Regions from separate parts of the Paenibacillus algicola genome, predicted to be linked through region 2. Evidence: riboswitches for the same ligand, from Rfam matches in the RefSeq annotation. Region 2 holds a riboswitch; the other holds the start of a gene.
The links. A riboswitch is a leader RNA that binds a small molecule or an ion and turns the genes downstream of it on or off. The one in region 2 is predicted to bind S-adenosylmethionine.
Positions count from the first base shown of each region.

Region 1: it holds a riboswitch for S-adenosylmethionine, as region 2 does, so the genes downstream of both, E6C60_RS17010 (methionine ABC transporter ATP-binding protein) here and metA (homoserine O-acetyltransferase MetA) in region 2, are expected to answer to the same signal.

Region 1 covers NZ_CP040396.1:3,627,133-3,632,374, forward strand. The annotation lists gene E6C60_RS17000 (MetQ/NlpA family ABC transporter substrate-binding protein) at 1-67, opposite strand, end outside; gene E6C60_RS17005 (methionine ABC transporter permease) at 117-785, opposite strand; gene E6C60_RS17010 (methionine ABC transporter ATP-binding protein) at 785-1,804, opposite strand; SAM riboswitch class I at 1,921-2,065, opposite strand; gene E6C60_RS17015 (Cthe_2314 family HEPN domain-containing protein) at 2,184-2,903, opposite strand; gene E6C60_RS17020 (COX15/CtaA family protein) at 3,149-4,117, opposite strand; gene E6C60_RS17025 (thioredoxin family protein) at 4,288-4,632, opposite strand; gene E6C60_RS17030 (DUF2515 family protein) at 4,757-5,242, shown strand, end outside.
Region 2 covers NZ_CP040396.1:3,318,823-3,324,064, reverse strand. The annotation lists gene corA (magnesium/cobalt transporter CorA) at 344-1,279, opposite strand; SAM riboswitch class I at 1,713-1,844, shown strand; gene metA (homoserine O-acetyltransferase MetA) at 1,937-2,854, shown strand; gene E6C60_RS15605 (PLP-dependent transferase) at 2,899-4,083, shown strand; gene E6C60_RS15600 (aminotransferase class I/II-fold pyridoxal phosphate-dependent enzyme) at 4,080-5,242, shown strand, end outside.

The DNA.
Region 1 (5,242 bases), 310 kb from region 2:
CTGTCCCGCAAGCCGCAAGCACCAGAAGCATAGCCAGGGTCAAGATCATTACATTCCATTTTTTCATCTCGTTATATCCTCCAATATTTATAAATTTCACTTTTTTCTGCTTATGCCTACTTCCGGGTGTAATGCCGGACGATTCGGTCGCCTGCCATCTGCAGCAGCTGTACCAGCAGAATCATCAGCACAACCGCTACGAGCATCACTTCGGTTTCATAGCGGTTATAGCCGTATTTGATCGCGAGATCCCCCAGCCCGCCGCCGCCGACAAGACCGGACATGGCGGTATAGGACACCAGAGTCACGATCGTAATGGTCACCGCCGCGATCAGGCCTGGCCTTGCCTCCGGAAGCAGCACTCTCAGCACAACCTGCTTGGTTGAGGAGCCCATTGCCTGAGCGGCCTCAATAACGCCTTTATCCACCTCGCTCAGTGCGGTTTCTACAAGCCTTGCAAAGAAAGGCGCTGCCCCGATCACCAACGGGGGAATGGTTCCAAGCACCCCATAGGATTGACCAACAATGACTTTCGTAATCGGAATCAAGGCCACGATCAGGATAATGAATGGCACGGAGCGCAAAATATTGACCACGAAGGAGAGGACACTGTGTCCTGCTCTCGCCCATCCTGACGAGGATCTTGACCACATGTACAGCATCACACCGATCGGCAGGCCGATCAGCACCGCGAACACGGAGGAAGCTAGAAGCATTCGCAGGGTGTCCAGCGTGGCTGTCAGTACTTCTTCCCAATCCACCAGGGTAAAATCCAATCCGAGCATCAGCCTGCCACCTCCACATCAAGTCCTTCTGCCTGAAGTGCCGCAATCGTGGCAGCTACCGCCTCCGTCTGGCCTTCAAATCGAACGATCAGCTGGCCATAAGGGGTTGCCTTGATCGTTGAAATCTTGCCCTGCAGGATTGCAAAAGCGACGCCGGTTTCTTTCACGGTCTGGGATAGAGTGGACTCGTAGGTTTTTGGCCCCAGAAACGTAATTTTGACTGTCTGGCTGTGGGACCCTTGAGAAGAAGCTCGCTGCTCGTACAGCGCCTCCGGAATAAATCCTTGATCCTCCCGGATAAAATCACGGGTAACCTCGTGCTTAGGTCGAAGAAACACTTCCGTGACCGGCCCCTGCTCCACAATCCCGCCCTGATGAATAACAGCAACCCGGTCACAGATGCTTTGAATAACATGCATTTCATGAGTAATGAGAACAATCGTGAGCTGAAAGCGCTCGTTGATGTCCAGCAGCAGCTTCAGGATGGAATCCGTCGTCTGCGGATCCAGTGCCGAAGTGGCCTCGTCACATAGCAGCACCTCAGGATCACTGGCCAGTGCTCGGGCGATGCCAACCCTCTGCTTCTGTCCCCCGGACAGCTGTGCGGGATATTTATTGCGGTGCGCCTCCAGACCGACAAGCGTCAGCAGCTCACTGACCTTCCGTTCAATTTCCGCCTTGGGCGTCTTGATCAGCCGAAGCGGAAACGCAATATTGTCATACACCGTCGCTGAGGAGAGCAGATTGAAATGCTGAAAGATCATTCCGATTCGGCGGCGCTCCTCCTGCAGCTGTTTTTTGCCGAGAGCTGTTAATTCGACACCGCCCACCCAGACCTCTCCCGAGGTCGGACGCTCCAGCAGATTCACGCAGCGAATCAAGGTGCTTTTCCCAGCTCCGGAATGCCCGATCACTCCAAAAATCTCGCCTTTCTGTATAGATAAATCAAGGCCTGACAAAGCGGTTGTCAACGCACCCGGTTTACCGTAATGCTTCGTAAGCTGCTTCAGCTCAATCACAGGCTGTACACTCCTTCCCTTCACTTCATTTTAACCAAAAAAAAAGAGAGCCCTATGGATTCCTCAGATGCAGAATCAAAAAAGGGCTCTCTTCGCTAACGAAAGAAAGATGCCTTGTCTCATCTGCCAAGACTGCGCTGTCGCTCAGTCTTGAAGGAATTAGCACCATGACACCTCTGATTCCCGCGGTATGCTGACCGTGACTCAGAAGTCGGTTGCCGGGCTTCATCGGGCCTGTCCCTCCGCCTCTCTCGATAAGAAAACATCGATATGAAATTATAATTTGACCGTTTTCAGAAACTATTCATGAATGCAATAGTTAGTATATGCCGTTTTCATTCTAAAGTCAAAAGGAATTTTAAGGAAAGTTAAACCCGCTTTACGCCTTCATTCCTCTTTCAGACCAGAGCTTATTGGTGTAGTGATAGGACGCAGCCAGTGTCTTGCACACCATATCCAGCCCCTGTTTCAGATCATCCAGATGCTGATCCAGATCCTCCAGCTCCACCTTGTCGTTGAGACCCTTATGGCGCTGCCACAGATCATCCTGCATTTCCGAATTCATGTAATGCACCTCGGCGTTACGGCGTTTGCGAAGCACGGACATCGGATTGCGATAGCTGTCCTTGATGGCTTCCAGCTCTCGGGATAAATCCTCATGGGTTTTCAAATATTTAAACTGCCGCAGCACCGTAAAATAACTGAAATGCGCCTTAACCTTAGACGTATTGAGATCATAAAGGTCATTCAGCACGGTTCCGAGCTTGTCGAGAATGGAGAAGACCCGGATAAATGCATTTTTGTAAAAGTAAACGTAACGGCCGTACTCTCCCTGCTCCTGAATGGACAGCTCATCGACATATCCTGCCTTAACCGATTTACGAAAATGTCCTGCTGCAAAGCAGCTTTGCTCCAGCTCATCCAGGGACACAATCAAGCCGCGCGTCCAAATCTCCAGCTTGCGGAAATCATGCGTGGGGTCTTGGTTCTTGTCAATTTCCTTCTGCAGAAGCTGTGTGGTTGTTACCATGGTTTCTATCGCATCTTCCATGAGCCCGTGATTAAGTCTAGGCTCCTCCCCAAGCAGTATTCGAAGCATGGCGTAACCTCCCTACGTTCAAGTTCAAGTTCATATAAGACGCGGCAGCTGGCGTATCGAGCGATGTTTTATTAAATATAAACAGATCTCTGGAGGAACTAAACCACTGCAGAGAGGATATGGAGCCCCACCTTTAAAATGTCCTTAAGGGGTCCCTGTTCATTCGTAAGGTGAACAAGCAAGCCCCCGAGGAGCTCGAGGACTTGTCGTATTGATTATTGGGTACCGTGCATGTGTTCTACATCTTATGAGGCTGCCGTTGCAAGCTGTTGATCTGCCTTCTGGGCAGGACGTGACCGGCTCAGCTGCCACACCCGGACACTAAGGTAGGCCAGAACCCCGAAGAGCGCTGAGATGAGCAAGGTATGACCCAAAGCGGCAAAAATGTACAGCTCCTCATTCTGCATCGTAGACATCAGCACTCCGCCGCTCAGCACCTGTAGCAGGCACAGCACTAAGGCCGCAACGCCCAGCATTTGAATTTCTTTATTATTGCGGTGACGCCAAAAAGCGAAATGCGCCATCACTGCAATGGTCAGCAGCAGCAATGCCGCCGCTACGCGGTGCATAAAGGCAATGCCAACGCCGCCTGAAAGCTCCGGGATAAGCTCTCCGTTACACAGCGGCCACCCGGAGCAGCCTTCCCTGGATTCCGTATGGCTTACAAATGCCCCTATGTACACTACCACGTAGGAGTACACTGCAGTTGCCCATACCAGATTCCGAAACCTCTTGCTGACCTGCGGCAATGGCTCGGAATCTTTCGTATCACCTTCATGCTCCAGCCGCCGCATAGCCAAGGCCAGCATCACCGAGCTTGCGAACGCAATGAGAGAAAACCCGAAATGCAGTGCCATCACAGCCGCTGATTGCGGAGACATTACGGCCATTGCGCCCATAATAGCCTGCAGGATGACAAAGACGGAGGTTAGCCCCACGTACGCCAGCAGATCCCGGCGATGCCGCTTGTAGCGAACGAAGGCAAGCAGAGAAGCCAGCGCTGACAAGCCAGCCAGTCCACTAATCAGGCGGTGCGAGTATTCAATCATAGAAGCCAGGGTGTAAGCGGGAACAAATTTCCCATTGCATAACGGCCATTCCTGCCCACAGCCCAAGCCTGAGTCTGTCTTCGTGACCACCATTCCGCCAAAGGTCGCCAGAAACATAACGAGGCACGTTATATAACTGAGCCATTTCAACTGTTTATTATTCAAAATTATTCACCTGCTGCCTTATATTTCGTATTCTGAGCATGAAGTTTCCCCACGCCATCTATATTATAGCGGATCATGGCGCTGGGGTCATGGCTTGTTTGTGACAAAATGTTCAAAAATAAAGCACTATCTCCTCTTTACAAGGAAATAGTGCTCTATTCGTATCTCATTTACTTGTGGATCGTGTTGTATACCTCCAGGGCGCGCTGCAGGAAGGCTTCAATCTCTTCACGGGACTTGCGGAGCTTGTTCACGAACCGAACCAGTTCACGGCCATCCGTGTAAGCCACAAAGCTCGGGATGCCCAGGATATTCTGCTCCTGACTGACATCCCCCACCTGATCCACATCAACCTCTACCAGTGTCAGGCGGTCGCTGTATTGGGCTTCCAGGTCCGGCATGAAGGGATCGATAAATTTGCAGTCACCGCACCAGTCTGCCTTGAAAACAGCAATGGTCAGTCTTGGGGGCTGGATCGCAACTTGAAACTCAGCTTTTGACGTGATTTTTTCCATAGGTAACTCCCCTTTTCCTGTGAATTCCTCTCTCCACAATAGTGAAGCAAATGTCAGAGTGGAAGTCAAATTTTGCGAGCATACTACATGGGTACTCAAGAACACTGCGAAAGAAGGTCATGGTATGCCACAGCAGCGGAGACAGCGGACAGGCTCCCTTTGGTCGATGCTGAGCGCCCTGCCTCATGCCGCTTCCGAGGCTGTCAGCGGCTTAGCCGCATCCTGGCACAACTCCGGCGAGCTTCGCAGGAGCAAGCTTCCTCTGGATTGGAACGAGGGAAGCGTCAGGAGCATCCTGTGTATTCTCGACCGCACGGCTGAGGGCTGCCGGAGGGAACGCGACGCCCGTCATTCAAGGTTTCAGGCCGGAGTCGATGCTCCGCTGCCGGGCAGCAAAGCAGAGGACCTCGTTACGGCGGATCATCTGCTCATTCAGCGGATTCAGGAGATGACTGCCGATCGGAACCGAAGCAATGTAACACGCACGCAGGCTTATCTAGAGATCTATCTGGAATTTCCGGAGCTGCACTGGGCTCTGCTGGCCCATCTGGTTTCAAGAAATGCCGGCTGGAATATGACGGATCTGAAGGGCGGGCTCATGTCTGATTTG
Region 2 (5,242 bases):
TAACGAGGCAGCTCAATTGAAGGAAATATGAAGCAAAAAATAAAGATTTGTACAAATGAAGCCGCTCCTTATTAGATGGTTGTTAGACACTTCCATTCTGCCAAAGGGCGGTTTCTTTGTGTTACCTGTTTTCTGGGGACAACAGCGATCGGAAGCCCCCTCTTTCTGCAGCGACCACGCCTTCGCTGGCGGATACACCATCTTTTGCGTTAACCTTATTTTACATCAAAAAAAGGTATTGCTCCCTTAATTATTTCGGGTGCAGTACCTTCTTCGATTCAGTCAGGACTTTTTCAGTAGCCTCCGCAAGACCCTGGATCTTTTGGGACAGCCTCTCTTGTAACTAAAGCCATTCTTTTTTGCGGAACAAATAATACATTCCGAAGCCCACGGCAACCATGACCGCCAGTACAATGAAATATGAATATTTCCAGTGCAGCTCCGGCATGAAATCAAAATTCATGCCATAGATGCCAGTAATGACAGTCAGCGGCATAAAGATGGTCGTGATTACGGTAAAAATGCTCATCGTTTCGTTAGCGCGGATCGCGATACTGGACTGGTAGGCCTCCCGCAGGTTGCCCATCAAATCGCGGTACGTTTCGAAGATTTCCGAGATCTTGACCGCATTCTCGTACGTGTCGCTGAAATACTTTTGAAGCTGATCGTCAATCAATCGCAGATCCTTCTTATTTAAGGTATGGATCACATCCCTCTGCGGCCCGAGAACACGCTTCAGCCACAGAATTTCACTGCGCAGCCCGACAATCTCGTTGAGATGCGACTTCTTGGTATGCATTAGAATATCCTCTTCCAGCTGCTCGATCCGCACCTCGATCCGGTCGCCCACCGTGAAGTAATTATCGGTGACGAGATCGATCAGAACATACAGGAACCGGTCCGGGGAGTTCACTTCCTCTTCCCACAGCAGAGGCTTGATGGCACGGAGCTCATGAATCTTCTGGCGGGTCACTGTAATAATAAAATGCCGTCCGAGAAAAATATTCAGCGCCCGCAGAAAGATCTCTTCATCATCAAATCGGATGCTGTTCACAACGATAAAATAATGGCTCTCATAAATTTCAATCTTGGGACGCTGCTCCTCTTCCGTCAAGCAGTCCTCTACCGCCAAATCATGCAGAGAGAATAAGGGCTGAAGCGCAGCCAGATCCTCCAGATCCGCATCTATCCAGTAGAAGCCCTCGGCTGGCGGAGTGAGGGTCGTTTCAAGGTCATCCACCGAAGTAAAAACGCCGGCGTTTACCAGTCGGATCTTCATCTGATATCCTCCTTTTCACAGAACACGTGGATACGGTCGTTGAATAAGGCACAGGTATCAGCAGCCAGCCTGAATGGGTTCATTATATTTATGTAATCACCATAAAAATAACGTCGCCGCAGGCCGGGAAGCTGATGGGTCTCCTATGCGATTGTATGTCACGGAGTACAAGCCTCTGGCCCGGGTCACCGTCCATTTTTATGTCACCTCTTTCCCTGCAAACGATTAGCACTCGTCTAGTATAACGCCGGGTTAGGGACCTTTCAAGGCTGAATTCCGCGCATTCAAGGCCCTCATCTCACCGTATGAAGGAAAAGAGAAACAGGTTCTTCAAAATGCGCCTTAAACCGTCTTGACGGGAAAAAAAGAATGTTTTAAAGTAATGTCAGAAGTGATTCGTGTCAGTCATTATTAAAATTTCATATCGTTGTCAATCTTATCAAGAGCAGGTGGAGGGACTAGCCCGATGAAACCCGGCAACCGGCAGCAATATCGCACGGTGCTAATTCTTGCAGGATGAAGTGAATGCCGGGACAGGCATTTACGGCACCCTGACAGATGAGAGAGAATCATAATCTACGTTTACGTACATATGACCTTTCTCAGTTATAGAGAAGGGTCATTTTTTTGATGGAATCCAAGAAGGAGGAACACTTTATGCCCATTAAAATTCCGGATACCCTGCCAGCTAAGGAAGTGCTTGCAGGGGAGAATGTTTTCACTATGGATGAGAGTCATGCCTTTCAACAGGATATCCGTCCGCTGCGGATTGCAATCCTGAATCTGATGCCGAACAAGGAAACGACGGAAACCCAGCTGCTGCGCCTGATCGGGAACTCCCCGCTGCAGGTCGATGTCGTACTGCTGCATCCGAGCTCACATACATCCAAGAACACGTCGGCAGAGCATTTGGAGGCGTTCTACAAAACCTTCGAGGAAGTGAAGCACCGCCGGTTCGACGGAATGATTATTACAGGTGCTCCGGTGGAGCAGCTGGATTTTGAGGACGTGAATTATTGGGATGAGCTGAGGGAGATTATGGAGTGGACCAAGGATAATGTGACCTCGACGCTCCATATTTGCTGGGCTTCCCAGGCGGGACTGTACTATCACTATGACGTGCCGAAGTACACACTGCCTGACAAATGCTTCGGGGTGTTCCCGCATACGACCAGTGACCCCACGGTGCCTTTGCTGCGCGGCTTTGACGAGATGTTTCATGCTCCGCATTCCCGCCATACGGAGGTGCGCCGGGAGGATATTGAGCAGCACGGGGATCTTCAAATTCTGTCCGAGTCCGAGGAGGCGGGCATTTATCTTGTGTCTTCCCGCGATGGCCGCCAGATCTTCGTTACCGGTCATTCCGAATATGACGCGGATACGCTGCGGTGGGAATATGAACGAGATGCCGCCAAGGGCCAGGAGGTCGAGCTTCCGAAGCATTATTATCCTTCAGATGATCCTTCGCGCAAGCCGCCGGCAATCTGGCGGGCCCATGCCAACTTATTGTTCTCGAACTGGCTGAATTACTATGTCTATCAAGCGACGCCGTATGACATCGGTCCGCAAAACTAAAATATCATGTCAAGGATAGGTATCTGGAGAGGAGTATACCAAGCGTGGACAAAAACCAGTTGAACATAGAAAGCCGCCTGGCACAGATTGGGTCGGTGGAGGAGCCGGTTACCGGCGCGATCAATTTTCCAATATACCAGGCTACGGCGTTCCGCCATCCAAGGCTTGGCCAGAGCACGGGCTTTGATTACATCCGCACCAAAAATCCGACCCGGCAGGTGCTGGAGGAGGCTTGTGCAGGACTTGAGTCCGGCGATGCCGGCTTCGCCTGCAGCTCCGGTATGGCTGCCCTGCAAACGGTGTTTGCCCTGTTTAGCCAGGGGGACCATCTAATCGTCTCGCTGGACCTTTACGGCGGGACTTATCGGCTACTGGAGGCGATCCTGTCCCGTTTTGGCGTCAGCGCAAGCTACGTGGATACCAACGACCTGGACGCACTGGAAAGCTGCCGGAAGCCGAGCACGAAGGCGGTGTTTATCGAGACACCGACGAATCCGCTTATGATGATTACTGATATTCAAGCCGTCAGCCATTGGGCGCACCGGCACGGCCTGCTGTCCATCGTTGACAATACGCTGCTGACACCGTTCTTTCAGCGCCCGATCGAGCTGGGGGCAGATGTCGTTGTGCACAGTGCGACGAAATATCTGGGCGGACATAATGATGTGCTGGCGGGTCTGATCGTAACGAAAGGTAAAGAGCTGTCGGACAAAATGGCCTTTCTTCACAATTCCATCGGCGCCGTGCTAAGTCCGTCCGATTCGTACCAGCTGATGCGTGGCATGAAGACCCTTGCGCTGCGGATGGAGCGCCATGAGCAGAATGCGCTGGCTGTAGCCAACTTCCTCAGCAGCCATGAGGCTGTGGAGCAGGTGTTCTATCCCGGCCTGCCGGATCACCCTGGCTATGACATTCAATGCAAGCAGTCCAGCGGAAATACAGGCATTCTGTCCTTTAAGGTGAAGGATGCGCGCTATGTAGAGCCAATTCTCCGCCATATTTCTTTGATTGCCTTTGCCGAAAGTTTGGGGGGCGTAGAGTCTCTTATGACGTATCCTGCGGTGCAGACCCATGCCGATATTCCTCTTGAAATCCGTGAGGCGGTCGGTGTTGATGAACGCCTGCTGCGCTTCTCGGTCGGGATTGAGCATGAGCAGGACCTTATTCAGGATCTGGGCCAGGCGCTTGCCAAAGCGGCGGCTGAGGTTGAAGGAGGGACGCGGTCATGAGCGGGGAGCATTCGAACCGGGAAGGGCATCGGAACGCAGCCGGCCCCAACGAGCTGAAATTTGAAACCCGGCTTCTGCATTTCGGGCAGGAAATCGACGAGGCCACTGGAGCGTCAAGTGTTCCGCTGTATCAGGCCTCGACCTTTCACCATCATGATATCCACAGCCCGCCGCTCCATGATTACAGTCGTTCCGGCAATCCAACCCGCCAAGTGCTGGAGGATTACATTGCTCAGCTGGAAAGAGGCGCTTGCGGCTTCGCATACGCATCAGGCATGGCTGCCATTTCAAGCACCTTGATGCTGCTCTCCTCCGGTGATCATGTGATCGTCACAGAGGATGTATATGGAGGCACATACCGGCTGCTGACGAGCATTCTGAGCCGGCTGGGCATTGAGTGTACCTTCGTCGATATGACGAATCTGGATCAGGTTAAGGAGGCCCTAAGAAGCACCACGAAGGCTGTATACATGGAGACTCCGTCCAACCCTACCCTCAAAATTACCGATATCGAAGCGGTCAGCTGCTGGGCGAGGGAAGAGGGGCTGCTTACAATACTGGACAATACCTTTATGACGCCGCTTTACCAGCGGCCGATTGAGTTTGGTGTTGATATTGTGCTTCACAGCGCCACCAAGTTTCTGTCAGGACACAGTGATGTGCTGGCAGGTCTTGCGGTGGCCCGGACAGAGGAGCTGGGACAACGCCTCAAGCAGCTGCAAAACGGACTGGGCACCGTGCTGGGCGTGCAGGATTCCTGGCTTCTGATGCGCGGCATGAAGACCCTGGGCGCCCGGATGGCGCACAGTGAGCAGAGTGCAGCGAAGCTGGCAGCCTGGCTGAGCGGGCGCAGCGATATACAAGCTGTCCATTATCCCGGGCTTTTTCACCATCCCGGCCGGGAGATTCATGAGAAGCAGAGCAGCGGCTATGGCGCGGTCGTCTCCTTTGATGTTGGCTCTGGCCAGCGCGCCAAGGAGGTGCTGAATGCGGTGAAGCTGCCGCTGGTTGCGGTGAGCCTGGGCGCGGTCGAGAGCATCCTTTCGTACCCGGCCATGATGTCTCACGCCGCGATGGGGGAGCAGGTGCGTCATGAACGGGGCATTACAGACGGCTTGCTCCGCTTCTCCGTAGGACTGGAGGATATTGATGATTTGAT